DNA from 2 places in the Clostridium paraputrificum AGR2156 genome. Region 1 is predicted to be linked to the other one. Evidence: predicted binding sites of a transcription regulator. Region 1 holds the regulator's gene; the other holds the start of a gene.
The links. The regulator HrcA, encoded in region 1, represses chaperone genes, less so after heat shock. The targets are predictions, from matches to a motif close to TGTTAGCACTCNNNNNNNNNGAGTGCTAACA.
Positions count from the first base shown of each region.

Region 2: groES (co-chaperone GroES) is a predicted target of HrcA. The motif match lies at 12,573-12,603, and genes of this name have one in related genera.

Region 1 covers NZ_KE384122.1:358,886-375,989, forward strand. Annotated here, with positions in the region: gene spoVAD (stage V sporulation protein AD) at 1-691, shown strand, start outside; gene spoVAE (stage V sporulation protein AE) at 706-1,062, shown strand; gene G594_RS0116545 (HAD-IC family P-type ATPase) at 1,171-3,660, shown strand; gene G594_RS0116550 (ComEC/Rec2 family competence protein) at 3,676-5,376, shown strand; gene holA (DNA polymerase III subunit delta) at 5,403-6,437, shown strand; gene rpsT (30S ribosomal protein S20) at 6,515-6,778, opposite strand; gene gpr (GPR endopeptidase) at 6,952-7,926, shown strand; gene G594_RS0116570 (stage II sporulation protein P) at 8,006-9,055, shown strand; gene G594_RS0116575 (hypothetical protein) at 9,120-9,446, shown strand; gene lepA (translation elongation factor 4) at 9,574-11,379, shown strand; gene G594_RS0116585 (hypothetical protein) at 11,593-11,862, shown strand; gene G594_RS0116590 (hypothetical protein) at 11,947-12,384, shown strand; gene hemW (radical SAM family heme chaperone HemW) at 12,440-13,564, shown strand; gene hrcA (heat-inducible transcriptional repressor HrcA) at 13,738-14,769, shown strand; gene grpE (nucleotide exchange factor GrpE) at 14,799-15,413, shown strand; gene dnaK (molecular chaperone DnaK) at 15,478-17,104, shown strand, end outside.
Region 2 covers NZ_AUJC01000011.1:123,491-140,594, forward strand. Annotated here, with positions in the region: gene G594_RS0112610 (sigma 54-interacting transcriptional regulator) at 1-1,037, shown strand, start outside; gene G594_RS18930 (PTS sugar transporter subunit IIA) at 1,262-1,675, shown strand; gene G594_RS0112620 (PTS mannose/fructose/sorbose/N-acetylgalactosamine transporter subunit IIC) at 1,701-2,486, shown strand; gene G594_RS0112625 (PTS system mannose/fructose/sorbose family transporter subunit IID) at 2,479-3,270, shown strand; gene G594_RS0112630 (PTS sugar transporter subunit IIB) at 3,289-3,768, shown strand; gene murQ (N-acetylmuramic acid 6-phosphate etherase) at 3,915-4,823, shown strand; gene G594_RS0112640 (sulfide/dihydroorotate dehydrogenase-like FAD/NAD-binding protein) at 5,087-5,977, shown strand; gene gltA (NADPH-dependent glutamate synthase) at 5,979-7,379, shown strand; gene nhaA (Na+/H+ antiporter NhaA) at 7,872-9,050, shown strand; gene G594_RS0112655 (DNA-3-methyladenine glycosylase family protein) at 9,290-10,183, shown strand; gene G594_RS0112660 (HNH endonuclease) at 10,391-10,687, opposite strand; gene G594_RS0112665 (4Fe-4S dicluster domain-containing protein) at 10,881-12,371, shown strand; gene groES (co-chaperone GroES) at 12,710-12,994, shown strand; gene groL (chaperonin GroEL) at 13,008-14,627, shown strand; gene G594_RS0112680 (GspE/PulE family protein) at 14,880-16,577, shown strand; gene G594_RS0112685 (type II secretion system F family protein) at 16,607-17,104, shown strand, end outside.

The DNA of each region.
Region 1 (17,104 bases):
TGGAGCTTGTTCAACAATGTCAGAATCCTTAAGTTTGGCATCATTAATTATGGATGGAGGTTTCGCTGATTACGTTGTAGCAGCAACATCTTCCCATTTTAGTGCAGCTGAAAGACAATTTAGATTTCCTTTAGAGTATGGAGCTCAGAGATCTCAAACAGCTCAGTGGACTGTAACAGGTGCGGGAGCTATGGTTTTAGGAAAAGAAGGAGATTTTCCAGAGGTAAGATATGTTACAACTGGTCTTGTAAAAGATTATGGTGTTATGGATGCTAACAATATGGGAGCTGCAATGACACCAGCAGCAGTAGATACAATTTATAAGCACTTTAAAGATACAGGAAGAACACCAAAGGATTATGATATCATTGCAACTGGTGACCTAGGAAGAGTAGGAAAACAAATGACTGATAAGCTTTTGTTGGAATACGGATATGATATGAGAGATAACCATATTGATTGTGGAGATATTATATTTAATAGTGAAGCACAAAATACTGATGCAGGTGGAAGTGGATGTGGATGTTCTGCTGTAGTTGCTTCAGGATATTTATATAAGAAATTAATGAGAAAAGAAATAAAGAGTGTTTTATTAGTATCAACAGGAGCGTTAATGAGCACCACTTCTTCTCTTCAAGGAGAAAGTATTCCAGGAATTGCTCATGCTGTTGCTATTGAAATGAATCAATAAGGAGATGGTTTTCTTTGGAATTTATTAAGGCGTTTATTGTTGGAGGATTAATATGTGTTGTAGCTCAGATATTAATGGATACTACAAAGCTTACTCCAGCTAGAATTTTAGTTATATTTGTAACTTTAGGTACTATACTTGGTGCCTTTGGGATATATGATAAAATAGTTGATTTTGGGGGAGCAGGGGCAACTATTCCATTACCTGGCTTTGGAAATACCTTAGCAAAGTCTGCTATAAAAGCAGTGGATGAATCAGGATTATTAGGTGCATTTACTGGAGGAATAACAGGTGCTGCAGGAGGAATAACAGCTGCAATCTTCTTTGGATATATAATGGCACTTATATTTAATCCTAAAACTAAAAAATAAAATGATAAAAGATGAGGAAAAAAAGACTATCCTCGTCTTTTATTTATGTGTATAGTTATATTATAGATTATTAAAGAAGTTAATTTTCTAGGGATTGGGGGAGAAGACTTGAATTTCTATTATAACAATACATGGAAGTTTATTATTGAAAAATTAAGTAGTGATGTACATAAAGGCTTGTCAGAGGAGTTGGTTCCTAAAAGAAGAGAAGCATGTGGAGATAATAAAATAAAGTTACCACTTGGAAGCGGTGGGATTTTTTCATACATAAAAGAACTAATAAGTATATATTTATTTATTTGTTTATTTATAGATATATTTCTTTTAGTGAATAAAAGTTATGTGCTAGCATTATTTGTTACTATTATATTCTTCTCAAATATTTTCTTAAGGTGGTTAAATATTTACCAGAAGAAAAAGCAAGTGGAATTTTTACAAAATATAAATTACACAACTGTTTCTGTACTTAGAGATGGAGTTGAAAAAATTGTTAAAGCAGAAGATTTGGTTGTTGGAGATATAGTTTATGTAAGAAAAGGATCACTTATAGCAGCTGATATGAGAGTCATTAGGGCTCATGATATTAAAGTTGATGAGAAGAATGTAACTGGAGAGCACTTTCTAAAGGACAAGTATGAGAGCAAGATAGATGGAGAAGTATCATCTATTAGTGAGATGAAAAATATCTTGTTTAAGGGAACAGTTATAAAAGAAGGTGAAGGTGCAGGTATAGTAATATCTACAGGGAATAACACTCAGCTTGGTAAACTTTTAACTGTAATGAATTATGCTAATAATAATAAGAACACTCTTAGATCTATGTTAGATAAGAATATAAATAAATTATATCTATTTATCTCCTTTGTAAGTCTTATAATCTATCTATTAAATAAAGAAATTTTATCTGTTTCATTATTTTTATTAGGAATTATACCTGTAGAATTAATATTAAATACATCTATTTATATCTTGAAAAAAGATCTTAATAAGGATGGAATTGATCTTATTAATACATCTACCTTAGAGTTAGTAAAAGATTTAGAAATACTATTTTTAGATAAGGTAGGCTCAATAACTTTAAATAAGATGGTTGTGAAGGGCATAGTATCAAATAATAAGTTATATGATATAGATAAAATAGATTATAAAAAAGATATTAATATTAATAGACTTATGGATATTCTTTTATTATGTAATAACTCTACTTATAACATTGAAACAGATACAGGTAGTGGTGATTTAAGCGAAATTGCATATATACGTTTTGCTTCTAATAATAGGATATATAAATCTTTATTAGATAGTAAGCATAAAAGAATGTTTGAAGTACCTATGGATTCTGATAAAAGAATGCTAACAACTTTAAATAAATCTAAAAAGGGGTATAGAGCAAATATAAAGGGAGATGTAGACAAGGTACTTGAGAGATGTACTCATATAATGATAGATGGTTTAGAAAAAGAAATTACAAATGAAGATATTAAGATGATAAAAGCCTTAGATTTTAATTATTCTGTAGAAGGTCTTAAAACACAGGGAGTTGCTTATAGAAGTTTTAATTATCAACCATCCCTTTCAGAAAATGTTGAAAGTAATTTAGTGTTTGTTGGAATAGTTGCATTAGAAAATCCTATTATTGATGATGTGGACAAACAAATTCTTAATATAAAACAAAGAGGAATAATACCTATACTGTTTACAGATGACAATAAAATAGCAGCAACTGCTATAGGGCAAAAAACCAGATTGATATCAGACCCATCGTTAGTTATTTCGGGAGTAGAATTAGACTCCTTATCCAAAGAAGAGCTAATTGGAGTTCTGTCTAAAGCTAAAATATTTTCAAGGGTAAATCCTGAAATAAAAAGTAAAATAGTAGGGTTATTTAATCAGGATGGTTATAAGGTAGGGGTTGCAGGTGAAACCTTAGGAGATTTATCTTCTTTAGGTATAGCTAAAGTAGGGATAAGCAAAGGTAAAGCACCAGAGATAGTAAAGAAAGTTTCTGACTTATTTATAAAAGATAATTACTTGAATAAATTTTTAAATCTTTTTGATGTATCACAAAGTTTTATGAAGAACTTATATTCATGTGAAAAAATAACATTAATGTTTTTATTGTCTCAGCTAATATCATTAAATCTTATATCATTAATTGATTATAAAGTTGGGGGGGATTTCATTCCTGTACTTATTACTAACTTAGTTATTTTTTCAATTTTAACAGTTGGAGTTTTAAAATATGGACTTAAGAGTGAGGGGATAGGTCTTAGTATAGTTAAAATATTAGCATGTAGTGTGCTAACATTTTTGGCATCTTATATTATAAAAGGGCAATGTGAGATTGTATTTTTAATAGTCTTTACAGGTAGCTTATTAATAAATATTATTATAAATTTAAAAACAAGATTATTTGATATTAATATAGGTAGTATTTTACTTTATTCAACTATTTTTATATGGATTTTATCAATTGGTATATTTGGAATATTTAATGATGTCTCATTTACTTTATATGAATTGACAAGCTTAGTAATTATATTAGTTATATACTTAATAATTGAATTAATTGTAAAAAAGGTGGCAAGTATAAATTAATGAGGTGAAAAGTCTATGTTTATTGAGAATATAGAAAAAGTGAAAAACCCCATTATTTATATAACTCTATCTTTTATGGTGAGTTCTGTTTTTTATGGAATTTTTGATGAATATAGATGGTTAGCATTTTTTTCTGCTAGCCTCTTTTTTATATTCATTGTTTTAAATACTAATAAAGAATTTTTTGTAGTAATATTTGTTTTATTCCTAATTGGTATAGTTATTAATTCTAATTTTTACAGGGTAAATTTAGAAGAGAAGTTTATAGGAACCATAAGGGTTGTAGAGGAAAAAAGATACTATAACATTGTGAAATACAGGGGGAAGAGAGTTAAAGTAAACAGTAAAGAAAATTTAGAATTAGGAGATAGAGCTAAGATTTCTGGAGTTTTTAAGAAGGACATAAATAAAGAAGATGGTACAGTTGGAGCCTTAGAAATAGAAAATCAAAAAGTATTGAACAAAGATATTTTAGGAAATATCTATTCTATAAGAAAAACAGTTTACAACAAACTTAAAGAAAATCTAGGGCAAAGAAAAGCTGCTTTAGTATCATCATTATCCTTTGGATATTCTGAGTTTTTAGATACTGAAGATAAGGAAGATATGAGGAACTTAGGGATAATTCACGCAATAAGTGTATCTGGTCTTCATGTTAGTATTATATTTTTATCTCTAAAAAAGCTTTTTGGTAATAAGTTTGCTATAGTTTTAAGTTGTCTTTATGTTATTTTAACTGGTGTTCCCTTTTCCTCTTTAAGAGCATTAATAATGATAGTATGCTCATCTTCAGCAATATCTTTAAAGAAAAGCTATAATCCTTTAGGTGGATTATCCTTAAGTGCATTAATTATAATTCTATTAAAACCCTATGCAATATTTCAGTTAGGATTTATTTTATCCTTTGGAGCCACTTTAGGGATAATATTATTTTCTAATAAAATAAGTAGATATTTATATAAGTTACCTAAATATATTGCTAATACTATAGCTTTGTCAATTGGCGCACAAGCCTTTACTTTACCTGTAATGATTATAGTTTTTAAAGAATTTTCCATGTGGTTTTTAATAGGAAATATTCTAGTTATACCTATATTAAACTTCATAATAATATTGGGGAGTTTATGCATGGTTATTTCTTTTATTCCATCTATATTTGATTTCTTTAGTTTTGTACTATTAAAGAGTATAGATTTATTAGACTATCTTATAGAAGAGTTATATGCTTTCAGCAATACAAGTTTTATTTCCCATAAAAGTTTGGCGATTATTTACATGTCAATGTTAATAAGCTTTTATTTTATATGGAAAGGACATAAAAAGTTTATTGCATTTCCTATTATTTCTTTTTTCTGCGTTTCAATTTTCATATATAGTCCATTTTTAAAGTTTGATTATTTAAGAGAGGGTGGTTTATTGTTGTCCTATAGAGGAGAGAGGACAATAGTAACTAATAAAAGAAACATAGATATAGGGAAGCTTAAAAAAGAAAACTTGGCTCAAAGTAGTATTTTAGAAGGAAAGAATATAAGAATATCTGATAGTATAAAGTTAAAAAGTAATAACAAGAATTTTATTCTTAAACTTAATGAGGATGAGTATTTGCTTAGGATTAATAATAGGTCAAAGATAGAAGAAAATTGTGATATAATAGATTTCGTAGAAGGAAATGTACGAGGGATTATTATTTTTGATAATAAAATATTTACATATTAATATATAAGTCGGAAAGGCGGATTACTTTGATTACTTATGATATATTTGAAAAGGAAGTTAAACAGAACTCCATTAAAAATTCTTATATATTTTGTGGCTTAGATGAAGAATTAATAAAAGATGGAGTGAATTTATTAACTAAACCTTTTTTGGAAGATGGATTTGGAGATCTTAATTATATAAAGTTAGATGGTTTAACTACCACAATGGATGATATTTTAAATGCCTGTGAAACAATGCCTTTCATGAGTGAAAAGAAAGTTGTATTAGTGTATAGAGCTAATTTTTTAAAGGATAAGACAGATAGTAGTAGTACAAAGATGTATAATACCATTAAAGATTATTTAAAGGATGTTCCTCCTCATACTTTATTAGTAATGTACTATGTTTTTGGAGATAAGAGAGAAACTGCTAAAAAAAATAAAAAGTTAATGGCTTTAGATAAAATAACTACAATAGTTCAATTTGATAAGTTAAAAAGGGATAGATACTATAAAAAAATAGAAGATATATTTATAGAGTCTGGAGCAAAGATTGGTAAGATTGAAGTAAGATACTTTGCAGAAAAGGTGCAAAATAACTTCGATATAATAAAAAGAGAAGTAGATAAGTTGGTTAATTATGCAAATGGAAGAGATATAAAAAAAGAAGATATAGATAAGTTACTTCCTTCAAAAAGTGAAGAGGATATATTTGATCTTGTAGATTTAATATCCCAAAGGAAAATAGAAAGAGCCATAGATATTATGGATGACCTTTTATTTAAGGCAGATCAACATATGCTTATTATAACCTCTATTGAATTACAGTTTAAAAAACTATATGGAATAAAGGTTGGATTATCTCAAGGAAAAAGAGTTGAAGATTTTATGTCTGAACTAAGGGTTCCTGCATTTGTATGTGAGAAGCTTATTAATTTGAGTTCTAAGTTTTCAATAAGACAGTTAGAAGGACTACTTAAATTGTGTATAGAAACTGAAAATAGATTAAAAAGTAGTGGAATAGATAAGACTATGGAACTTGAACTACTATTATTAAATACATTAATGGTAAAAAAATAAAAGTATTGTATGGATTTATACAATACTTTTTTCTTATAAAAAGTAAATAACCGACCTATATAGGTCGGTTTATACAATTACGCCATAGCGTTTAACTTTGCAGCTAATCTTGACTTCTTTCTAGCAGCCATGTTCTTATGGATAACTCCCTTTTGAGCAGCCATATCGATAGCCTTAGTAACACCTACAAATGAAGTTTTAGCTTCTTCAGCGTTGTTAGCTTGAACAGCAGCTTCGAACTTCTTTATAGTAGTCTTTAACGCTGACTTAACCATTCTGTTTTGTAAAGTCTTAGTTTGAGTAACTTTAATTCTCTTCTTTGCTGATTTAATATTTGCCATTCTTAATTCACCCCCTCTAAATTTTATAGGGCCTCTGCAGTTTTTGGGGAAATCTGCGTACGAGTCATATTCAACACACCATATTATAGCATTGAAAGTTTCTATATTCAAGTATTAAATTTATGTAAAACGGAAAAATACAAATGAGACTATTATTGTGATGAGGTGGAGTAATGATAAATGTAAGAACAGACTTAGCTATTGAATCTAGAGATTTTTATAAAGAACAGAATAAATCGGATATTGATGGTGTTATTGTAACAGAAGAAGAGGTAGAAGGAACTATAGTGACTACGGTGGAAATTACCAATGAAGATGGAGCAGACAAGATGGGAAAACCTATAGGAACTTATATAACTTTAGATATTCCAGAGTATACAGCTTATGATGGAGAGCTTATGGATGGTGTTTCAAAGGTGCTTGGAGTAACTTTGAAAAATCTAGCAGGAATAAAGGAGAATGAAACAGCATTAGTTGTAGGTCTTGGAAATTGGCAGGTAACACCTGATGCTTTAGGGCCAAAGGTTGTAGAAGGAATTATGGTAACAAGGCATTTAAAGGCAGTTATGCCGGAGGCTATTGATGATAGTGTTATTCCAGTAGCAGCTATAGCACCTGGTGTTTTAGGAGTAACAGGCATTGAAACTGGAGAAATAATTAAGTCTTTGGTAGAAAAGATAAAGCCAGATTTAGTGGTTTGTATTGATGCACTAGCTTCTAGAAAGGTAGAAAGAGTAAATAAGACCATACAAATAAGTGATGCAGGAATATCTCCAGGTGCTGGAGTTGGAAATAATAGAATGAAAATAAATGAAGAAACACTAGGAGTTAAGGTGATAGCAATAGGTGTTCCTACAGTGGTGCATGCATCAACTATAGCTAATGATACTATAGATTTAGTATTAGATAACTTTATAAATCAAGCAGAAGAGGGAAAAGAGTTCTTTAATATGCTTAAAAATATTGACAGAAATGAAAAAGGTGCATTGATAAGAGAAGTATTAGAACCTTTTGTGGGAGATTTAGTTGTTACACCAAAAGAGATTGATTTAATGATAGAGTCATTATCAAAAATTATATCTAATGGAATTAATATAGCACTGCAACCTAATATGACAATGGAAGATATAAATAAATTTTTAAATTAGAATAAAACAATAATAATTATGTAAAACCCTCATATAAATATTAAAGTAATAATATTTAAGGCTAGGGGGTTATAAAGATATGTATAAAAAAGGAATAAAGAAACCAGGGATAGGGCCTAAAATAAATATTGGTATAGTAGTTTTGTTAGCTTGTATTACCTTATTTGCATTTAGAGTATATAAGGTTCTAATATCTAGTAATGAAAGAGGGGGCTATGCATATGTTCAAATGCTAAATTTTGGATTGCCGCTGTTTGAGGAACAGGCTTATGATGAATCGGATTATCATGAAAGTAGTATGACCTTAAAAAATGTATGCTTAGAAGCTTTAGGGCTAAACAATTTAAGTCATTTTGGAATAATAAACAATGAGATAAGCTTTTTTAAGCAAGGTTTTAGTGAACAAGATGCAAGTATTGCATCTATAACAGTAAATCCATTTTTCTTAAATGATGAATCAGTTTCAAAAGTAGAGCCTACTGAGTCAAAGGTAAGTGGGGTTTATGATAAAAGTTTAAAAACAAATATAGATCATTCAAAACCTAGGGTTTTAATATACCATACCCATACTACAGAAGGTTATTCAGATGGACCTAGTGATACAGTGGATAATAGTAAGAATGTAGTGGGGATTGGAGAAGAATTAACTAGGATTTTAGAAAATGATTATGGTATTTCAGTAATACATGATAAGACTAATCATTATTTGTCTTTTACAACCTGTTATGAGGTATCGGGAAATACAGTTAAATCATATTTGAAAAAGTATGGAGATTTTGATTTAATTATAGACTTGCATAGGGATGGTGGCCCTCAGAAAAAGACAGTAACAGCAAATATTAATAATGAAGATGTTGCTAAGATAATGTTTGTATTAGGGCAAAATAGTGGTAGATATGCGGCTAATAAAGCGTTAGTAGACGAGTTTGAAGGAAAGGCTAATGAGTTGTTTCCTGGACTAATAAGACAAAGGACAGATTATAAAAGAGCAAAATGTGGTCCAAATCTTGGTTTGTCAGATGGATCTTTGTTAATAGAATGTGGAGGTAATGTTAATACCACGCAAGAAGCAATGAATACAGCGAAATATATTGCAAGATTAATAGCTGAACATTTAAATAGGAAATAGATGTATAAAAATATTCTTAATGAGCATCCTTAAAGATATAAAATTATCTTTGGGGGTGTTCTTTTTGCGTAAAAAGAAAGTGTTTAAAACAATATTTTTAATAGTATTATTTTGTGTTACTTTAATAGGTTTAATAAAGGTTAATATATTAAACACAAAAGCTTTATCTCCTTTAGGGAACACAAACGATAACTATAAATTAGTTAGTGAAGAATTTGGTGAGGATTTTTCTAATTTCATTCAAGATAAATCACCTGTAAAAATATATGTTGAAGAAGATGAAGAAACAATGGTTAGATTAGGAGAAAAGGATTTTATTATAAAATCGGAATCAAATTTAATAAACTTTGCTAAGGGAGTTTTTTCTAAAGTAGAAGATTTGTTTAATTAATAAACAAATAATGGATAAACCCCATAAATTCTATTTTTATTGACACACAGTAAGTGGTGTATGTTATAATTTAGCTGATTCTTATAATGGGGGTGAAGTGACTGTCTATATAAGACAGTTTTAATATATGAATAATGATAGAAAACAATATATAAGAAACTTTTCAATAGTAGCCCATATAGACCACGGTAAGTCTACTTTAGCAGATAGACTTTTAGAAGCTACAGGAACTCTTACACAAAGGGAAATGGAAGCTCAAGTTCTTGATAATATGGAACTTGAAAGAGAAAGAGGAATTACAATTAAATCACAAGCAGCTAGACTTGTTTATAGAAGAGATGATGGTAATGAGTATATCCTAAATCTTATAGATACTCCAGGTCACGTAGACTTCACATATGAAGTATCTAGAAGCTTAGCAGCCTGTGAAGGTGCTTTGTTAGTGGTAGATGCAACGCAAGGGATACAAGCACAAACCTTAGCTAACTGTTATTTAGCATTAGATAATGATTTAGAAATAGCACCAGTAATTAATAAGATAGATTTACCTTCATCAAGAGCTGAAGAAGTTAAACAAGAAATTGAAGATGTAATAGGAATTGAAGCAGAGAATGCTCCAATGATATCAGCTAAAACTGGATTAAATATCGATCAGGTTTTAGAAGAGATTGTTGAAAGATTACCAGCACCAGAAGGAGATGAAGATGCTTCTTTAAAGGCACTTATATTTGATTCTTACTATGATAGCTATAAAGGTGTAGTTTGTTATGTAAGAATTCTTGATGGAGTTGTTAAGCCTGGAACTAAAATTAAGTTAATGGCTACAGATAAGGTTTATGATGTAGTTGAGGTAGGTGTATTCACTCCAAGACTATTCCCAATTGGAGAATTAAGAGCTGGTGATGTTGGATATGTTACGGCTTCTATTAAAAATGTTAGAGATGCTAGAGTTGGTGACACTATAACTTATGCAGATAGACCAACAGCTGAAGCATTACCAGGATATAAACCAGCAGTACCAATGGTTTACTCAGGAATATACCCTGTTGATGGAGCTAAGTATGATGAATTAAAGGAAGCATTAGAAAAGCTTCAAATAAATGATGCTGCCTTAAACTTTGAACCAGAAACTTCTATAGCACTTGGATTTGGTTTTAGATGTGGTTTCCTTGGATTATTACACATGGAAATAATTCAAGAAAGAATAGAAAGAGAATTTAATTTAGATATTATTACAACAGCACCATCAGTTATTTATAAGGTAATAAAGACTGACGGAGAAGTTTTAGATATTACAAACCCTACAAATCTTCCTGAACCAACTGAAATTGATTATATGGAAGAACCAGTAGTAAAGGCTTCTATTATTACACCAACAGATTATGTGGGTGCAGTTATGGAGCTTTGCCAAGAAAGAAGAGGAACATATATTGATATGCAATATATGGAGGAAACAAGAGCGGTAATAACTTATGACATGCCTCTAAATGAAATAGTGTATGATTTCTTTGATACATTAAAATCAAGAACAAGAGGTTATGCTTCTCTTGATTATGAATTTAAGGGATATGTTCAAACAGAACTTGTTAAGCTTGATATATTATTAAATGGAGATGTTGTTGATGCTTTATCAATGATAGTTCCAAAGGAAAGAGCTTACCATAAGGGAAGAGGAATTGCAGAAAAGCTTAAAGAAATAATTCCAAGACAAATGTTTGAGGTTCCGATACAAGCAGCTGTAGGTTCTAAGATTATTGCTAGAGAAACTGTAAAGGCAATGAGAAAAGACGTATTAGCTAAGTGTTATGGTGGAGATATCTCAAGAAAGAAGAAGCTTCTTGAAAAGCAAAAAGAAGGTAAGAAGAGAATGAGACAGGTTGGATCTGTTGAAGTTCCACAAGAAGCATTCATGGCTGTATTAAAAGTTGATTAATAACGAAAGCTCAAGCAATTTAAGCTTGAGCTTTTTTATCTACCTAAAATATATTTTTTAAAAGAATATATATTCTTTTAAAGTAAAAATAATAAAAATAATATAATGAGATGTTAGAAAAAAATAATTTCATTATGGCTGGATTGCTTTTGTAATTAAAATATTATCTTCTCAATATAATTTAAAGAAATAAAATTTATTGGAGGGATGATAATGTTAGATGCTTTAATGAGAGACACTAAGATAAAACCAAAGAAGTTAAGGAGAAAAGGTTATACTACAGGAACTGTAAGAAGAAAAAATGGAGATGTGATACCTGTAATTTTAACTGGTAGAGTGGTTGATAGCTATTTAGCAATTCATGGTGATCATTCATGGATGGATATTAAGTTAGGGGATGAAGAGATAAATACAGAAATAGTAAATGTTTATAGAGATGTTTTAATGCACAATACTATTGATATAGATCTAAAGGAAAAATAATATTATAATTATTTTTGCAAATAAAGTAATTATCCTATAAAATAGATTTAAGATAATAATGAGAAGTTAATTAGGAGGATTATTATGTTTTTAACTGAATTAAATACAGAAGAGGCTAGTGCTTTTTTAAGTTTAGTAACTCAATTTGCTAAAGTGGATGAAACATTTGCTAAGGAAGAAAAAAGATTAATATATGATTATTTAGATGAATTAAGTTTAAAGGAAGAAGATATTAAAAATTTATCTTATGAAGAGATTATTAATGTATTAAAAAAATCTAAAAATAGAATTAAGTCTATAGTTTATTTTGAATTAGTTGGGCTAGCTTTAGTTGATGGGGAATATGGAGATAAAGAAATAGATTTTCTTGATAAGATAGCTGTTAGTTTAGATATTAGAAGAGATAAAAAAATAGCCTTTGCAAATTATTTCTTTAACTTTAAAGAAATTTATGATTTTTCGGTTGTAGAAGCTGAAAGTAAAATAGAATTGTTAAAAGAAGAAGCAGAAGCGTTACTATAATAAACTTAAGGGGTGCTATTAAAGTGCCTCTTTTTGTTTTGGGAGGAATTAATTTATGAAGGAAGTAGCATTATATATTCATATACCTTTTTGCAAGCAAAAGTGCTTTTATTGTGATTTTCCGTCATATGCAAGAAAAGATGACTTGATGAGTGATTATATAGAGGCTTTATTAATTGAATTAAAAGAGAAAATAAAAGACTATGAAGTAAGAAGTTTATTTATTGGAGGAGGAACACCTTCGTATTTAAATGAAGAAAATTTAAGTAAGCTAATGAAGGGAATAAAAAATATAAATTTTATTGAAGATGCAGAAAAAACAATAGAATGTAATCCAGGTACTGTATCAGAAGAAAAGTTTAATATTATGAAGGGCGGAGGAATTAACAGATTAAGTTTTGGGTTACAAACTACAAAAAATAATTTGTTAAAGGGAATTGGAAGAATACATACTTTTGAAGCTTTTAAAGATAATTATAATTTAGCAAGAAGTGTAGGTTTTAATAATATAAATATAGATATGATGTTTGGATTGCCAAACCAAAGTGTCAAGGATTGGACTGATAGTTTAGAAGAAGTGGCAAAGTTAAATCCAGAACATATATCTGCCTACAGTTTAATTATTGAAGAAGGAACACCTTTTTATAAATTATATAATGAAGATAAGTTAAAGCTTCCATCAGAGGAAGAAGAGAGAGAGATGTATAAGAAATGCAAAAATATCCTTATAGAAAATGGGTATCACCAATATGAAATTTCTAATTATGCAAAGGAAGGTAAAGAATGTTTACATAATGAAGTGTATTGGATGTGTAATGAATATATTGGAGTTGGAGCATCTTCTAGTTCGTATATAGATGGAAAGAGAATAAAGAATATAGATGATTTACGAGAGTATATAAAAAGAATAGGTAGTGGTAAAAGTATAGTAGATGAAGAGATTATAAATACTAAAAATGATAACATAGAAGAATTTATGTTTATGGGATTAAGAATGAATTGTGGTATTGAAGAGGAAGAGTTTAAAAGAAGATTTCATACTGATGTAGATAATGTCTATAAAGATGTTATTGAAGGTAATATAAACAAGGGATTATTAGAAAGAAAAAGAGGAAGAATATATTTAACTGATAAAGGTATAGAGCTTTCTAATATGGTCATGAGTGATATGATATTGTAATATTTAGAAAACTAAAGAAAAATAGAAATAAAGTGAAATAATCATGGTTTTTTGAAGAAAATAGAAAAAGGTGAGAAGTATTTGAAATTGACAAAGGAATAAAGAAATAATATATTTTAAATATAGTCATTAGCACTCAAACTTGGTGAGTGCTAACAATACGAGGTGAGGTTATGGCTATTGATGATAGAAAAATTAGAATTTTAGAAGCCATTATAAATGATTATATTAATACTGGTGAGCCAGTGGGATCTAGAACAATAGCAAAAAGGTATGATTTAGGTGTTGGTTCAGCAACAATAAGAAATGAAATGTCAGATTTAGAGGATATGGGATATTTAGAGCAACCTCATACATCAGCAGGGAGAGTGCCATCTAGCAAAGGTTATAGATTATATGTTGATAACTTAATGCAAAGGTCAAAGCTTTCCATTGATGAAGAATTAAGGATTAAAAAATATCTTATTGATTGTGCAATGCTAGAAGTAGATAAAATTGTAAAACAAGCAAGCACTTTACTTTCTGAATTGACTAATCTTACCTGTGTAGTACAAACACCATCCGTTAGACAAAGCTATATTAAGTCAGTTCAATTATTGATGGTAGATGAATTTAATTTGGTTTCTGTTATTGTAACTGATAGCGGAGTAATTAAAAATCATAGAATAAAGGTAGCTAAAGTTCCTTCAGTTGAAGAGTTACAAACCATAAATAAAGTCATAAATTCAAGATTGCAAAATCTTACAATAGACGAAATTAACTTAGAGGTAATAAATAACTTAAAAAGAGATTTCGTTGGATATGATGATTTGTTTAATGCAATAGTAACAGCATTATATGATAGTTTAAAAGAAGAAAATTCATCTGAAATATTCATGGAAGGAACAACAAATATATTTAACTATCAAGAATACAATGATATAGAAAGCGCTAAGGAGATATTAAATCTTCTTTATAATAAAGATTATGTAATTGAGCTTATTGAACCTAAAGGAGATATTACAATAAAAATTGGTGATGAAAATTATATACCAGGAGCCAAAAATTGTAGTGTAATATCAGCAGAATACTCATTAGGAGATAGACCAATTGGTACAATAGGGCTTATAGGTCCACAAAGGATTAACTATTCAAGGGTGATTTCAATAATGGCTCAAGTTATGAAAGAACTTAATGATATGTTAAAAGGCCAAGGCTTAGATTAAAAATAACGAGAAGAGGTGTAGAGTTTATAATGGAAGAAACAAATAAGAATGTTCAAGAAGACTTAAAAGAAACTACAGAGGAAATAAATGAAGAAGTAGTTCAGGAAGATGTTGTTGAAGAAATATTAGAAAATGAAGAAGTAGCTCAAGAAGAAAGCACTAATGGAGAAAGTGAAGAGGATGAATTGGCTATGCTTAGAAAAAATAAGGATGAAGTTAAAAGACTTAATAATGAAGTAGAAGCTTTAAAAGATAGACTTCTTAGAGTTACTGCTGAATATGAAAACTATAGAAAAAGAACTGCTAAAGAAAAAGAAGGAATTTATACAGATTCTTGTGCAGATGTAATAAAAGAAATACTACCAGTTGTTGATAACTTAGAAAGAGCATTGGCAGCTGATGGAAGTGTAGAAGATCTAAAAAAAGGTATTGAAATGACAATAAAGGGTCTTCAAAGTTCATTTGATAAGTTAGGTGTAGAAGAAATAGATGCTTCAGGAGAATTTGATCCTAATTTGCACCAAGCAGTAATGCATATTGAAGATGAATCTTTAGAAACTAATGTAGTTGCTGAAGTATTTATGAAAGGATACAAAAGAGGCGACAAGGTAATTAGACATACTGTAGTCAAAGTAGCTAACTAATTAAAAATTTTAATATATAAGAAATAAAAACTAGATTTTATCTATGTTTGAGGAGGAATAAATTATGGGAAAAATTATAGGTATTGACTTAGGTACTACAAACTCATGTGTAGCAGTAATGGAAGGTGGAGAACCAGTCGTTATAGCTAACTCAGAAGGAGCTAGAACTACTCCATCAGTAGTTTCGTTCCAAGCAAATGGAGAAAGATTAGTTGGGCAAGTAGCTAAAAGACAAGCGATTACAAACCCAGATAAAACAATAATATCAATTAAGAGAGAAATGGGAACTAATCATAAAACTAATATAGACGGTAAAGATTATTCACCACAAGAAATTTCAGCTATGATTCTTCAAAAAATCAAAGCTGATGCAGAAGCTTACTTAGGTGAAACTGTTTCTCAAGCAGTTATTACAGTACCTGCTTACTTCAATGATGCTGAAAGACAAGCGACAAAGGATGCTGGTAAGATAGCAGGGCTTGAAGTATTAAGAATCATAAACGAACCAACTGCTGCATCATTAGCATATGGTTTAGATAAGACTGATAAGAGTGAAAAGATATTAGTTTATGATCTAGGTGGAGGTACTTTCGATGTATCTATCCTAGAACTTGGAGATGGAGTTTTCGAAGTATTATCAACAAATGGGGATACTAAGCTAGGTGGAGATGACTTTGATAACAAGGTTATGGACTACATTGCTGAAACATTCAAAGCTGAAAATGGTATAGATTTAAGAAATGATAAGATGGCTCTTCAAAGATTAAAAGAAGCAGCTGAAAAAGCTAAGATAGAATTATCATCTTCAACTCAAACAAACATTAACTTACCATTCATAACTGCTGATGCAACTGGTCCAAAGCATATAGATATGAACTTAACTAGAGCTAAATTCAATGAATTAACTCATGATCTAGTTCAAAGATCAATTGAGCCAATGAAGAAAGCATTATCTGATGCAGGTCTTTCAATGAATCAAGTTGATAAGGTGATTTTAGTTGGTGGTTCTACAAGAATTCCAGCTGTTCAAGAAGCAGTTAAGAGCTTTACAGGAAAAGATCCTTCAAAGGGAGTTAACCCAGATGAATGTGTTGCTATAGGTGCAGCTATTCAAGCAGGTGTTTTAACTGGTGAAGTTAAAGACGTATTATTATTAGACGTTACTCCATTAACTTTAGGTATTGAAACTTTAGGTGGAGTTGCTACTGCATTAATAGAAAGAAATACAACTATCCCTGCAAGAAAGAGCCAAGTGTTCTCAACAGCAGCAGATGGTCAAACTTCAGTTGAAATTCATATCGTTCAAGGTGAAAGACAAATGGCAGCTGATAATAAGACTTTAGGTAGATTTACTCTATCAGGAATTGCTCCAGCTCCAAGAGGAATCCCTCAAATCGAAGTTACTTTTGATATAGATGCAAATGGTATTGTTAAGGTATCAGCTGTAGATAAGGGAACTGGTAAGGAAGCTAATATCACAATCACTGCTTCAACTAACTTAAGTGATGATGAAGTAGATAGAGCTGTTAAGGAAGCTGAAAAGTTCGCTGAAGAAGATAAGAAGAGAAAAGAAAAGATAGAAGTTCATAACAATGCTGATCAAGTTGTTTACCAAACTGAAAAGACATTAAATGAACTTGGAGATAAGGTATCAGCTGAAGATAAGGCTAAGATTGAAGCTAAATTAGAAG
Region 2 (17,104 bases), on a different contig from region 1:
GTATAGCAAGTGTAGCAAACCAAATGTTTGAACAGTTCATATTTGAAGCATTTGATATGCCAGTGGACATGTCTCCTATAGAAGTTAAGAATCAAATAAAGCAATATATAAGTGGTATTGATACTTCTAAAGGAACTATTATTTTAGTAGATATGGGTTCTTTAGTAAATATAGATAGAGATTTAAGAGATGTAATAGAGGGAGATCTTGGGATAATTAATAATATAACAACTAATATAGCCCTCGATATTGCAGGAAGAATAATTAATGGGCAAGACGTTCGTTCAATGATAGAAGGAATAGAAAAAAATAATGTGCTGTCTTGTAAGTATATAGAGGGAAAGAAAAAGAAGAAAGCTATTTTGACTACTTGTATATCTGGAATTGGTACAGCTGTTAAGCTTAAAAAACTAATAAGAGAGTGTATTGGAACTGCTGATATAGAAGTGAAGGAATATGAATACTCTAAATTAAGCTTAATGGGAAAAGAAGATAAGATTTTTAGCGATTATGATGTTAGATTAATTATTAGCACTACTAAGATAGATATTGATGGGGCAGAATGTCTTCTTTTACAAGATCTTATGAGTGGGGATAGTGATGATATTTTTGTTAATGCTTTAAAAGAAATAACATTGGATAAAAACATTGATATGATTCGTCAGGATTTAGTAAAGATGTTTTCTATGGAAAATCTTGTGTCCAGGATGACTATATTAAATCCAGGAAAAATAATTAATGAGGTAGAGGATATTATAATTAATTATGAAAGAATACTAGGTACAATATTCTGCAGCGAGTTAAAAATGACTTTATATATACATGTTAGTATACTTATAGAAAGATTGATGATAAAACAAGGATTAGAGTTTGAGATAGGGGAAAGAGATTATGAAGAGAAGAATAATAAATTTATAGACATAACTAATAGAATTTTTAGTCCTTTATTAAGAGAATATAATTTAAGCATTACTACTAAAGAAATATCTATAATTCAAACTATTATAGAATCAAGAATAGGAAAAATAGAATTATAAATTTAAAGGTATGACACTTGTAAATAGTGTCATGCCTTTTTTGGTTTTGTGGGTGTGACAGAAAGAAGATGAGTATGACACTAGAGTTTTGAAAAGTTTTTTTAATTGAAGAATGGCTATTTTACTGCTTTTATTGTATGCAAATTAAAATGATAAAAAGTTGGCACGTTAATTGCTAATATAAATAAGTGTGAAAATCAAATAGAGAAGTAGGAGGATAAAGAATGTACAAAATAATTATAGCAACACATGGTACTTTAGCAGAAGCATTTAAATCAACATTAAAGATGTTTACTAATGATATAGACGATGTATATTCTGTAGGTTTAACTGAAACTGGTGTTGAAGAGTTTAAAGAAAAAATAGATAACATAATGAAGAAGGCTTACGAAGATGGGAAAGAAATTCTTGTTTTAGCTGACTTATTTGGAGGAACTCCGTTCAATACAGCAATGTTAGAAATCAAGGGGAAATATAAAAATGTAGAGGTTATAGCAGGAGTTAATTTACCTTTATTAATTGAAGCAACTTTATTAAGAGGTGGAGATTTAAAAAGTTCAATGGAAACTTTAAGAACTTCAGCTCAAGATGCAATTATGATTCCACCATCATCTGCTGTAGATGATGATGATGAATAGAAAAAAATCATAGGAGGATTTTTATATGCAAATACAATTATGGCAAATCATTATTCTAAGCCTATTAGGTGGGATAGCTCAATGGGACGAAACAAATATGAAAATTGGATTTAGAAATCCAGCAATTACAGGACTTATTGTAGGGCTTATTTTAGGAGATGTAAAAACAGGTTTATTAGTTGGAGGAACTCTTCAATTAATGACATTAGGTATAGGTAGTTACGGTGGAGCAACAATTCCAGACTACGCAACAGCAACGATTATAGCAGGAGCACTTGCAATATCAACAGGTCAAGGCGTTGATTTTGCAATAGGTATAGGTGTACCAGCAGCATTATTACTAGTTCAACTTGATGTATTAGCAAGAATGAGTAATGTATTCTTTCAACATAGGGCAGAAAAATATGCTGATGAAAGAAAATATAACAAAGTAGAATTAATGAACGTTTTAGGTTTATCAACTTGGATGATTTCAAGATTTGTACCAGTATTTATTTGTTTATATTTTGGAGAAGGTTTAGTACAAACATTACTTAGTTCATCACCGGCATGGTTAATTGGTGGATTAAAAGCAGCAGGTGGAGTATTACCAGCATTAGGTATAGCTTTATTACTTAAATACTTACCAATTAAAGCTTATGCTCCATACTTAATAGTAGGATTTGTTTTAGCAGCATTCTTCAACTTACCAATGTTAGGAGTAGCTTTATTAGGGTTTGCAGTAGCTTTATATAACTTCAAAAAAGCAACTGATGCAGATGCAAAAGCAGTAAACGTAGGATTCGCAGGAGGTGCAGACGAAGATGAGTAAATTAAGTAATAAAACAATTAACAAAGTTTTCTATAGATGGTTATTCGCGTCACAAACAGCATGGAACTATGAAAAAATGCAAGGTTTAGGATATTGTTATTCAATGTTACCAGCATTAAAAGAGATATATACTAATGAAGATGAGTTAAATGCAGCAGTTAAGAATCACTTACAATTCTTCAACTGTAATATAGTAACAGGACAATTTGTATTAGGAGCAAATTTAGCTATAGAAGAGGCAGAAGGAGCAAAATCAAGAGAAGCAGTTGCGGCAATTAAGACTGGTCTTATGGGGCCTTTAGCTGGTATAGGTGATACATTATTCGGTGTTACTTTAAACACTGTATTTGGTTCAATTGCAGCTTATATGGCATTAGAAGGAAGCTCAATTGGATGTTATATGTGGATTTTAGCTAACATTGCTAAGATTATAATCAGTAGAGGGTTTATAAAAGCTGGATATAAACAAGGTGCCAAATTAGTTGCTTCGGTAGGAAATGTATTAAAAAATATTACGGATTCAGCTTCAATGCTTGGACTAATGGTAATTGGTGCTTTGATACCAACAGTTGTTAAGGCAACAGTACCGTATGTTTATACATCTGGAGAAGCTCAATTAGTTGCTCAAGAAATCTTAGATAAGATTATGCCAGGGTTAGTACCAGTAGCAATTGTTGCATTAACTTACTGGTTATTAGGTAGAAAGAAAATGAATTCTACAAGGGTTATTTTAATTCTTATCGTATTATCAATAGTATTATTTAATTTAGGAATTTTAGCATAATATTTGGAGGTTGTAATAATGAAAGGGATAGTTCATATTAGAATAGATGATAGATTAATACACGGACAAGTTGCAGCGTTCTGGACAAACTCCTTGTCAATAAGCAGAATTATGGTTGTTAATGATGAGGTTGCAGTAGATGAAATGCAAAAATCTTTATTAAGAATGGTAGCACCAGCTTCGGTTAGAACTTCTATCATTAGTAAAGAAACAGCAATTAAGAATATTTCTGCAGGTAAATATGAAGGACAAAGAGTTTTATTAATAGTTAAGAATCCTAAGGATATTTGGGAATTAAAGCAAGCAGGATTAGACATTACTTCATTTAATGTTGGAAATATGGCTGCAAAAGAAGGAACAAGATCAATAAAGAGATCAGTAAATGTTACTGATACTGATGTGGAATATTTTAATAAGCTATTAGATGCAGGAGTAGATATATCTGCCATAATGGTTCCTGATGATCCAGATTGTAAGTTAAAAGATATTTTAAAATAGTAAAGATAAATAGGAGAATGACTTTAGGTGAATGGTGAAGTAGTAGCAACGAATAGTAACATATGTAATTTCGAAGAAATTGCTAATTATTGTTCATCTTCACTATTAACTAAAAAAGTCATTCTTTTTTAGTAGGAGGATAAACCATGGTAAAAGTTGATTTAGGGAAATTAGATACTGAGAAAGTTAATGAAAATACAAAGAATATAGATAAATTATCAACATTAGATATGATCAAACTTATTAATGAAGAAGATCATAGGGTAGCAGAAGCTGTGAAAGAAGATGTGGAAAACATAGCAAAGGCTGTGGATTTAATTTATGGAAGGTTAATAAGAGGGGGAAGACTTATATATGTAGGAGCAGGAAACTCAGGAAGGCTTGGTGTTTTAGATGCTTGTGAATGTCCACCTACATTTGGAGTTGAACCTGGTGTAGTTGTTGGTGTTCTTGCAGGGGGACACAATGCTACTGTCTATGCGCAAGAAGGATCAGAGGATTTTGAAGAACTTTCTATAGAAGAGCTAAAGAAATTAGATTTAAATGAAAATGATGCAGTGGTAGCTTTAAGTGCTTCTGGTAGAACTCCTTATGCAAAAGGGGCACTAAAGTATGCAAAGGAGGTAGGGGCAGCACATATAGCTGTTAGCTGTAGTAGAAATGCAGAACTTTCTAAGCTTGGTGAGGTTGCTATAGAAGTTGTAACTGGTGCAGAAGTTATTACTGGATCAACAAGATTAAAAGCAGGTACAGCACAGAAGATGATTCTTAATATGTTATCAACTGGTTCTATGATTAAGAGTGGTAAAGTTTATGGTAACTACATGGTAGATGTAAGAGCGGGAAATCATAAGCTTGTTGAAAGAAGTAAGAAAATAATTGTTGATTGTACAGGAGTATCTAGGGAAGAAGCTGAAAAGTATCTAGAAATAAGTGAAGGGAGAGTAAAACTTGCTGTATTTATGATTCTTTCTCAATTAAACAAGGAAGAAAGTATTAAGTTTTTAGAAGAAAATGATAATACAATTTATAAAGCACTACAAGCTATAAAGTAGTTGTATGATTTTTGGATTAAAAAAAGACGCTTGGGCGTCTTTTTTTAGTACTATGGGTTTGTAGTGAACAACTAATAGTAGATGAAAAATTAATACACCTATAAATATAATTAATGGTGTCTATACCTATCACAAATTAAGAAGATACACCAAAATATATTTTTCTAGATAGATGTATTTTGTGAATTTATTGATAAAGTGAAAGATATTATTGTATAATATACAATAATATACCAAATAAGCAAAAGCATGGGGGGATGAAAGTGTTTAAAATCACTAACAAGAGATTATTGACAGAAAATATTTATCTTATGGATGTTGAAGCACCAAGAGTTGCTAAATCTGCTCATCCAGGACAATTTGTAATTGTTAAGATAGATGAAAAGGGAGAAAGAATTCCATTAACTATTTGTGATTACGATGCAAATAAGGGGACAGTAACTATTGTTTTTCAAACATTAGGAGCATCTACAAAAGAAATGGCAGAGTTAGAAGTTGGGGAATACTTTAGGGATTTTGTGGGTCCTTTAGGACAAGCGTCAGAAATGGTGCATGAAGATTTAGATGAATTAAAAAAGAAAAATATCCTATTTGTTGCAGGTGGAGTTGGAACAGCTCCTGTATACCCACAGGTTAAATGGTTATCTGAAAGAGGTATTAAAGCAGATGTTATAGTTGGGGCAAGAAATAAAGATATTGTAATTTTAAAGGAAGAGATGGAACAAGTTGCTGGAAATTTATACATAGCTACAGATGATGGATCTTCTGGATTTAAAGGATTAGTAACAGATAAAATAAAAGATTTAGTTAATAATGAAGGAAAGAAATATGATTTGGTAGTAGCAATTGGACCTATGATAATGATGAAGTTTGTTGCTTTACTTACAAAGGAATTAAATATTCCTACAATAGTAAGCATGAATCCAATTATGGTAGATGGTACAGGAATGTGTGGTGCATGTAGAGTTACTGTAGGAGGGGAAGTTAAGTTTGCATGTGTTGATGGTCCAGAATTTGATGGACATCTAATAGATTTTGACGAAGCTATGAGAAGACAATCCATGTACAAAACTGAAGAAGGAAGATCAGCTTTAAAGTTAGCTGAAGGAGACACCCATCATGGTGGATGTGGACATTGCGGAGGTGAAGAGTAATATGCCTAATATGAAGAGAGTACCAATTACAGAACAAGCTCCTAAGGTAAGAGCTACAAACTTTAAAGAGGTTTGTTTAGGGTATACAAAAGAGGAAGCAATGGAGGAAGCATCAAGATGTTTAAACTGTAAAAATCCAAGATGTGTTTCTAAGTGTCCAGTAAGTATTCAAATACCAAGGTTTATAGAACAAGTTAAATTAGGAGACTTTAAAGAAGCAGCTAAGATTATAGCAGAATCATCAGCATTACCTGCTGTTTGTGGAAGAGTATGTCCTCAAGAAAGCCAATGCGAGGGACAATGCGTTCTTGGTATTAAGGGGGAAGCTGTTGCAATAGGTAAGTTAGAAAGATTTGTGGCAGACTGGTCTAGAGAGAATAAAGTAGATTTATCTGAAACATTACCTAAGAATGGCAAGAAGGTTGCTGTTATAGGAAGCGGTCCTGCAGGTTTAACATGTGCAGGTGATTTAGCTAAATTAGGATATGATGTTACAATATTTGAAGCTTTACATGAAGCTGGTGGTGTTTTAGTGTATGGAATACCAGAATTTAGATTACCTAAAGATACTGTAGTTAAGACAGAAATAGACAATGTTAAAAAATTAGGAGTAAAGATTGAAACTAATGTTATTATAGGAAAGACTATAACAATAGACGAATTATTTGAAGATGAGGGATTTGAAGCTGTATTTATAGGTTCAGGTGCAGGATTACCTAAGTTTATGGGTATACCTGGCGAAAATTCAAATGGTGTATTTTCAGCTAATGAGTTCTTAACAAGAAATAATTTAATGAAAGCATATAAGGATGGATACTCAACTCCAATTAGAGCAGGACAAAAAGTTGCTGTAGTTGGTGGAGGAAATGTTGCTATGGATGCAGCAAGAACAGCCTTAAGACTAGGTGCTGAAGTGCATGTAGTATATAGGAGAAGTGAAGCAGAACTACCAGCAAGAGTTGAAGAAGTACATCATGCTAAAGAAGAAGGTGTTATTTTCGATGTACTTACTAACCCAACAAAAATATTATGTGATGAAAAAGGTTGGGTAAGTGGAATGAAATGTGTAAGGATGGAGTTAGGAGAACCTGATGAATCAGGAAGAAGAAGACCAGTAGAAATTAGGGGATCTGAATTTATTTTAGATATAGATACAGTAATAATGTCTCTTGGAACTTCGCCAAATCCTTTAATATCATCTACTACAAAAGGATTAGAAATAAATAAAAGAAAATGTATAGTAGCATCTGAAGATACTGGATTAACTTCAAGAGAAGGGGTATTTGCAGGTGGAGATGCTGTAACTGGAGCTGCTACTGTTATATTAGCAATGGGAGCAGGTAAAAAAGCAGCAGCAGGAATTCATGAATACTTATCAAATAAAATAGAAAACTTTAAGTAAAATAAACCCTAAATGTGATGGATTTTTAATTATATATCATATTTAGGGTTTTTTATTTAAAAAAATAAAAAAATATTTTAGAAAATAGTTAAAAAAATAACATAAATATGGATTTTATAATTAAAATTGCTATAGAAATAATTTGTAGGTTTTAAATATTAAGAAAATTATCAATAATTAGAATTAAAAAAGTGGTTGTTAAAGTTTATATAAATAGAAAAAACGTTAAATATTCTTACCAGAATCCATAAAAAGAAAAATATGGAGTATTTAAAAGAATATAAACAAATAATCTTGAATCTCAATTAAGTTTATGTAATCAACATTAAAGTGGTATATAAAACTTTTTAAGGAGTTTTATTGTTTGTATTAAGAGTTAAATGGTTAGATATCATTGTTAAATAGCCATCAATGCTAGGTATTGCCTTATTTATAAAAATTAAATATACTAGTTCAAGTACTTAAGAAAAAACAGTAAAGAAGGTTAAAAATATGGATTTTACACAAAAGAGATGGAAGCTAGCAGATACAGTACAAAATGTTATTAAATCAGAACTATTACCAGGTGCATTATTGTTAGCAGCAACTTTATGTGCATTAGTAATAGCAAATACGTCTTTAGTTAACGAATATCATCACTTTTTTGAAACTGAAGTTGTAAAAGGTGTAACAATGCATGCATTTGTTAATGATTTCTTAATGGCAATATTTTTCTTGGTTGTAGGTTGTGAAATAAAAAAAGAAATAGTTAGTGGACATTTATCAAATATAAAAAAAGCATCTTTTCCTATAGTAGGAGCAATAGGTGGAGTTACGGTTCCAGCAATAATATTTTACTTAATAAATAAAGGTACAAGCTATTCTAGTGGTGTTGGTGTACCAATATCAACGGATATTGCATTTGCAGTTGGAGCTTTTATGATTTTTAAGAAGAGCTTAAACCCAGCGTTAAAGATTTTTTTATTAACATTAGCAGTTGTAGATGATTTGATGTCTATAATAGTTATCGGGGTGTTTTATTCATCAAGTGTGAGAATGGTGCCTTTAATAATTGCAGGATTAATAATGTTTTTATTATTTACTTTAAATAAGTTTTTTAAGTGTAGAAAAGTTTCACCATATATAATTTTAGGATTATTTTTATGGTATTTTGTATATCAAAGTGGTGTTCATGCAACAATAAGTGGAGTTCTTTTAGCCATGCTTATTCCAATAGCAAGAGATGAGAAGGAAGAATGTATTTTATCCAAGATTGAACATTCCTTAAGTCCCTATGCAAATTTAATTGTTTTACCTTTATTTGCATTTTCAAATACTGCTATAGTTCTAAATTTAAGTTCTGTAACAATAGATACAATTCCGCTATCATTAGGAATTATAATTGGGTTGGTTGTAGGAAAACCTGTTGGAATAGTATTATTTACTTCAGTATTATCAAAATTAAATGTAGTAGAAAAACCGAAAGGTGTTAAGTGGAAAGAATTATTAGTAGTTGGAATGCTTGCAGGAATTGGATTTACAATGTCAATATTTGTTTCAGAGATAGCATTTGCAGGTATGAATAAGGCTCTAGATTTAGCTAAAATATCAATACTATTAGCCGCTATAGTATCATGCTTAATCGCCTTTATAACAATAAAATTATTTGGAAGTAAGAAGAGTTACGTATAACGTAGCTCTTTTTTGACATCTAGAAGAATATAAATATCCAACTTACCTTTTTACTTTTAGTTTCTAGAATATAAGTAAATCATAATAAAAAGTTGTAATAAACTACTTAAACGTATATAAAGTAAGATTATTTGATATTAATTATTAAACAATATATAATATAAATTATAATAATGAATAATATTTTTGTATTAAGAGGAAGAATATTATAAGAAATATAAGAGAAATAGGTGAAATATATGGATGTTAACAATATAGTAATTGATAATGATAAAGTAATTTTAGATGGAGTAAAGAATTTTAATATAAAACAAATTTTAGAGTGTGGCCAATGCTTTAGATGGGAAAAAGTTGGTGAGTTAAATTATATAGGTGTAGCTCATGGAAGAGTAATAGAAGTTATTCAAGAAGATGATAAAGTAACTATTTTAAATACTAATGAAGAGGATTTTAATAATATATGGTTAGATTATTTTGATTTAAAAAGAGACTATTCAGAAATTAAGGCTGGCCTAGCTCATGATGAGATATTAGGAAAAAGCGTTGAATATGGCTATGGAATAAGACTTTTAAACCAAGAACATTTTGAGTTGTTAATAAGTTTTATAATTTCTGCAAGAAATAGTATTCCTTCAATAATGAAAACTATAAAGAAGATTTCTGAAAAGTGGGGAACGCCAATTGAGTATAAAGGAAATACTTATTACACATTTCCAACTCCAGAACAATTGAAAGATGCAACAGAAGAGGAAATAAAGGAGACAGGCGCGTCTTTTAGAAGTAAATATATAGTTGATACAATAGCTAAAGTAAATGAAAATAGCTATGATTTTGATTTGGAGAGAATATCAAAACTTAATACAGATGAGTGTCATGTAGCGCTACAAAACTTCAAGGGAGTTGGATCAAAGGTTGCAGATTGCATAATGCTGTTCTCTATGAGAAAGTACTCAGCTTTTCCAGTTGATGTATGGGTAAAGAGAGCAATGATATTTTTCTATGGTGCAGAAGATGCTTCTCTAAATAAAATAAGAATATTTGCTAGAGATAAATTTGGTGAATTAGCTGGATTTGCTCAACAGTATTTATTCTATTATGCTAGAGAGAATAAGATAAAGGTTGGAGAAGAATAGATAAGTTAATAATGAACTTGTAGTATAAGAGAAATCTCTAGAAGATTTCTCTTATACTATATTTCTTATAAAAATAATATTATTAATATAAATTATATTTTTAAAATAAATTCTTTTATTAAAAAAATTCTTATTATTTATATTATAAAAATTAATAGTCAAATAGGAATAAAAAAACTCTATGTGAGAATCTAATCACATAGAGTTTTAGTTTTTGCAACGAACAGCTTTTGATTTTTTTATTGTAATGTGAGTATCACCTGAGTGCTTGGATATAAATTTTAAGTAACGTTTGATTTTTTCATCATTTCTTAAACGATCAAGGGTAAAAAGTCTAGCGGCTAATTCACGATTAGTATATAAAGCATGAATTTGTTTGTGACAAGTAATACATAAATTAGCTGTAGGAAAATCTTTTCCACCACGTTCTTTTGGAACTAAATGATGCTCAGTTAATTGAGATACTTCTCTATTACATAATTCACATTTATAAACTGCTATCATAATTATCACCTATGAATATAGAATTTAGACAAGAACAATTATAACATGAAATATACATACAAACAAAATAAAATCAGAAAATTCCGACAATATATTTCACCTTTTTTACCAATGAGTATATATGTTATAATTTAATAGTAATTACAAATAAAGTAACTATGAGGGTATAAAAGAAGGATGAAGAGGTGATTGTATGTTCCAATTTGAAACGCAACTAAATAAGTTGAAGCATGAAGTACTAACAGCTGTAGCTAAATTAGCAAAGGATGATAAGTTAACTAAAGAGGCGATTGAAAAAGTGCCCTATGAAGTAATTAAAGGTGATACAGCAATGTATAGGTGCTGTGTCTATAAAGAGAGGGCTATTGTTTTAGAAAGAGCAAAGCTTGCATCAGGGTTTCTAGCTAATGGGGATACAGAGGATTTAGAGCTAATAGACATTAGACCTGATGAACAAATTATCTATGTTATCGAAGCAGCTTGTGATAAGTGTCCTATAAATAAGTATAGTGTAACAGATTCTTGTAGAAATTGTCTTGCACATAGATGTCAAGAGGCATGTAATTTTAATGCAATTAGTTATATTGCTGGACGAGCATATATAAATCAAGAGATATGTAAAGAATGTGGTATGTGTAAAAAAGCATGTCCTTATGATGCTATTTCAGAAGTTATGAGACCTTGTAAAAAAGTTTGTCCAACAGGAGCTTTGGATGTTAATCCAGAAACAAGAAGGTCTATTATAAAAGAAGAAAAATGCGTAAACTGTGGAGCTTGTATGTCAGCATGTCCTTTTGGTGCAATTTCTGATAAGAGTTTAATTGTACCAGTTGCAAAGAGATTAGCAAGGGGAAGAAAGATGTATGCAGTAGTAGCTCCTGCTATAACTGGTCAGTTTGGAGCAAAAATAGGATATGGACAAATTAAAAATGCAATAAAGAAACTAGGATTTATTGATATGGTAGAAGCAGCATGTGGTGCTGATGGAGTTACTGTTCATGAAAGTAATGAATTTGTTGAAAGAATGGAAAAGGGAGAGAATTATATGACTAATTCTTGTTGCCCAGGATTTTTAAATTATATTGAAAAGATGTTCCCAGATCAAAAGGATAAGATATCAGGTACAGTTTCGCCAATGGTAGCTACAGGTAGATATATTAAAAAGAATGATCCCGATTCAAAGGTGGTATTTATAGGTCCATGTACAGCTAAAAAGAGCGAAGCCGTTAGAGATGGTATTAAGGGAGCTGTAGACTATGTACTTACATTTGAGGAGCTTATTGCATTATTTGAAGCATTTGATATAGATCCTGCAGAATGTGAGAATGAAGTTGTAGATGATGCATCTATATTTGGTAGAGGTTTTGGAACTGCTGGAGGATTAACTGCAGCTATAGAAAACTATATAAAAGAAGCAGGAGTAGATGTAGAATTTAAACCAGTTAAGGTATCTGGTGGAATAGAAATAAAGAAAACTATGAATATGGCTAAGGTTGGAAGATTAAGTGGTAACTTTATTGAAGGTATGATGTGTGAAGGTGGATGTATAAATGGTGCAGGTACAATAGTTCCATCTTTAAGAGCAAAAGGAGTATTCAATAAGACTAATATTCAAGCCACTAAAAAGACGGTATTGTCAAATAAATCTTTAAAAGAATATAAAGAAATTAATTTAGAAAGATAGGTATCTAAAAACTGCAAGAATAATATCATAATTAGTATTCTTGTAGTTTTTTCTTATGTATAAATAATTATTTGAAATAGTTAGAAAAATTAAGCAAATAGAAAATATTTAAGCCTAGTTAGTTATAATTAGGTTATTTAAGGTAATAATATAGAAGATAATATTTGAATAAAATGGATAGGGAGGATATTATAATAATTGTATTAGCACTCTATTAAAGTGAGTGCTAACAAAGGATAAAAATAAGTTTTTATAGGCCTACAAAAACTATAGATTCTAACTATGTCGGGTTAGAAACAGGGTTATAAATATATAAGGAGATTATAGGAGGTATTGTTATGAATATTAAACCACTTGGAGACAGAGTAGTAATTAAAAAGTTAGAAGCCGAGGAAACAACAAAAAGCGGAATTGTTTTAACAGGTAGTGCAAAAGAAAGACCTCAAGAGGCTGAAGTTGTTGCTGTAGGTCCAGGAGCAATGGTAGATGGAAATAGAGTAGCAATGGAAGTTAAGATTGGGGATAAAGTTTTATATTCTAAATATGCAGGAACAGAAGTTAAAGTTGATGGAGAAGAATACACTATTTTAAAACAAGAAGATATATTAGCAGTAGTGGAATAGGAGGAGATTTATTATGGCTAAAATGTTAATGTTTGGTGAAGAAGCAAGAAGATCAATGCAAGTTGGTGTTGATAAGCTAGCAGATACAGTAAAGGTAACTTTAGGACCTAAGGGAAGAAACGTAGTTTTAGGTAAGAAATTTGGTGCACCTCTTATAACTAATGATGGTGTTTCAATTGCAAGAGAAATAGAATTAGAAGATCCATATGAAAATATGGGAGCTCAACTTGTAAAAGAAGTTGCAACAAAAACTAATGATGTAGCAGGGGATGGAACTACAACAGCTACACTTTTAGCACAAGCAATTGTTAGAGAAGGTTTGAAAAATGTAACAGCTGGAGCTAATCCAATGTTAATAAGAAATGGTATTAATATTGCAGTTAAAAAAGCTGTTGAAGAAATACAAGCAATATCTAAGCCTGTAGAAGGTAAAGAAGATATATCAAGAGTTGCTGCAATATCAGCTGCTGATGAGGAAATTGGTAAGTTAATTGCAGATGCCATGGAGAGAGTAGGTAACGAAGGAGTTATTACTATTGAAGAATCTAAGTCTATGGGAACAGAATTAGATGTAGTAGAAGGTATGCAATTTGATAGAGGATATGTATCAGCTTATATGTCAACTGATATGGAAAAGATGGAAGCTAACCTAGATAATCCATATATATTAATTACAGATAAGAAGATTTCTAACATACAAGAAATACTTCCAATACTTGAACAAATAGTTCAATCAGGAAAGAAGCTATTAATTATTGCTGAAGATATTGAAGGAGAAGCAATGGCTACATTAGTAGTTAATAAGTTAAGAGGAACATTTACTTGTGTAGGTGTAAAAGCTCCTGGATTTGGTGATAGAAGGAAAGAAATGCTTCAAGATATAGCTATACTAACAGGTGGTAGAGTTATTTCTGAAGAATTAGGAATGGATTTAAAAGAAACAACTATAGATATGTTAGGAAAAGCAGATAGTGTTAAGGTTACTAAAGAAAGCACTGTAATAGTAAATGGTAAGGGAGATTCTAATGCTATAAAAGAAAGAATCACTCAAGTAAGAAGTCAAATAGAAGAAACAACTTCAGACTTTGATAAAGAAAAGCTACAAGAAAGATTGGCTAAACTAGCTGGTGGTGTGGCAGTCATTAAAGTTGGTGCTGCAACTGAAACAGAGCTTAAGGAAAGAAAGCTTAGAATAGAAGATGCTTTAGCAGCTACAAAAGCAGCTGTTGAAGAAGGAATAGTACCAGGTGGTGGAACAGCTTATGTTAATGTTATAAATAAGGTAAATGAATTAAAGTCTGATGTTGCAGATACTCAAGTTGGTATAAATATAATTGTTAGATCTTTAGAGGAACCAATGAGACAAATAGCTAAGAATGCTGGTGTAGAAGGTTCAGTTATAATAGAAAAAGTTAAGAATAGTGAAGCTGGTATAGGTTATGATGCTTTACATGACCAATATGTGAACATGATAAAGACCGGTATAGTTGATCCAACTAAGGTTACAAGGTCTGCGCTTCAAAATGCTGCATCTGTAGCATCAACATTCTTAACAACTGAAGCTGCAGTTGTAGATCTTCCTGAAAAGGAAGCTCCGATAGCTCCAGACCCATCAATGGGTGGAATGTACTAAGAAGTTTTAGAGAGATAAGGAAAAAAGTCCTTATCTCTCTTTTTTACGTGTGTAGTAATAAAATATCATAAATGTTAAGAGTTTTTTAAAAAAATTAAATTTATATAAAAAGCATAGGAGATATATGAAGAAAGTAGAGCTAGTAAGTAAATGGATTTAGTGGAAAATGTCGTCAAAAAAACTGTGTAAATTATTTAAATTTATTCCATAAAAGTGTATAATTAATATAAAGTAGGAAATAGTGGTGAGAAGATGATTAGGACTAAGAAAAGGTTAGGAGATATTTTAGTACAAGCAGGGAAGATAAATCAATCGGATTTAATGTCGGCCTTAAAGAAACAAGCTTTAAGCGGAAGACGACTTGGGGAAATATTAGTTGACGAAGGACTAGTTAGTGAAAACGATATCTTGTCTGTTCTTGAGTTACAATTGGGAATAAAAAAAGTTAATTTAGATTCCATTGATATAGATGAAAATGCCATAAGATCAGTATCAGAATCTATTGCTAGAAAACATAATATTTTACCTATAAAAATTGAAGGAAATGATATATATATTGCAATGTCAGACCCCTTTAATTTAATGGCTGTAGAAGATGTTAAGGTAGTAACTGGACTTAATGTTAAAAAAGTATTAGAAAAAAAAGACTCTATATCAAAAGCTATTAAAAACTTTTATACGAAACAATATGCAGAAAAAGTAGCACAAGATTTAGTTCAAAAAGAAAAAGAGAATACTAAGAAAAAGCAAGAAGAAAAGCAAGTTTCAGAACTTGAAAAAGCTACGGCTAATGCTCCAGTTGTTAAATTAGTAGATACTATAATACAAAACTCTATCAGAATGGGTGCGAGTGACGTTCACGTAGAACCATTTGAAAATGAAGTTAGAGTAAGAGCAAGAGTAGATGGAAGCTTACAAAATATGCTTAGTATACCTAAAGAGTCACAAAATACTTTGATTACAAGAATCAAAATATTAGCAAATTTAAATATTGCAGAAAAAAGAATTCCACAAGACGGTAGAATTCTTACCAATATAGATGGAAAAGCAGTTGATTTGAGAGTTTCTATCCTTCCAACCGTAAATGGTGAGAAGGTGGTTATAAGAATTCTTTCTAAAGATTCTAGCCTTATGAATAAGGAAAGCCTAGGAATGAGAAAGGATGACATGAAAAAACTTGAACAGATATTGCAAAATCCTTTTGGGATAATCCTAGTAACTGGACCTACAGGAAGTGGTAAATCAACTACCTTATATGCAGTTTTAAATGAATTAAATACTATAGATAAAAATATTATTACAGTAGAAGATCCAGTTGAATTTATGGTTGATGGTATAAATCAAGTAAATGTTAATGCAAAAGCTGGATTAACATTTGCATCAGGTCTTAGATCAATATTAAGACAAGACCCTGATATCATAATGGTTGGAGAAATTAGAGATGGTGAAACGGCAGAAATAGCCATTAGAGCAGCTATTACAGGACACGTAGTTTTAAGTACACTACATACAAATGATGCACCATCCTCAGTTGCTAGATTAGTTGATATGGGAATTGAACCATATTTAATATCAACATCTGTAACAGGAATAATTGCACAAAGACTTGTTAGAAAGGTTTGCACCAAGTGTGCTAAAAAGTACTATGCCTCAGAATATGAAAAAAGAATTCTTGGTAGGGATAGTGATGAAAAGATAATTTTAACTAAGGGAGAAGGATGTCCACATTGTAATGGGACAGGCTATAAAGGAAGAATTGGTATTTATGAAATACTTCCTATTGAAAGAAATGTTAGGGATGCAATTACAGCAGGAAAGAATTCAGATGTGTTAAAAGATATTGCTATTAGAGATGGAATGAAAACACTAACAATGGCATGTATGGAACATGTTTATGAAGGAATTACAACTGTAGATGAATTATTAAGGGTAGCTGTAGTAAGAGAATGATGTATTCATAAAGGAGAGGGGGAGTTCTAGTGGCTATATTTAGATATAGTGCAGTTAATGATAGCAATCATGCTATTAGTGGGAGTATGGAGGCTAATTCAAGCAAGGAAGTTGTAACTAGCTTGAGAGAAAGAGGATATTACATTACTGATATACAAGGAGAAAGTGCTTTAAATAAAGATATTGATTTGAATTTCTTAAAAAAGATAACATTGAAAGATTTAGCTTTATTTAGTAGACAGTTTGCATTTACTCTTCAATCAGGTATGCCAATGTTAAGATGTGTAGAACTTTGTATAGAGCAAACTGAGAATAAGGTTCTTCAAGATGTTTTAAGAAGAGCAAAGGAAGAAATAAAAAGAGGTAGAGCTTTGTCAGACGCTTTAAAGTATGAGGATGGAATTCCAGACTTTATGGTAAATATGATAACAGCAGGTGAAGCATCAGGTAATTTGGATACAGTAATGTATGAGGTATCTGAGTATTATGATAAGTTATATAAACAACAAAGAAAGATAAAGTCTGCA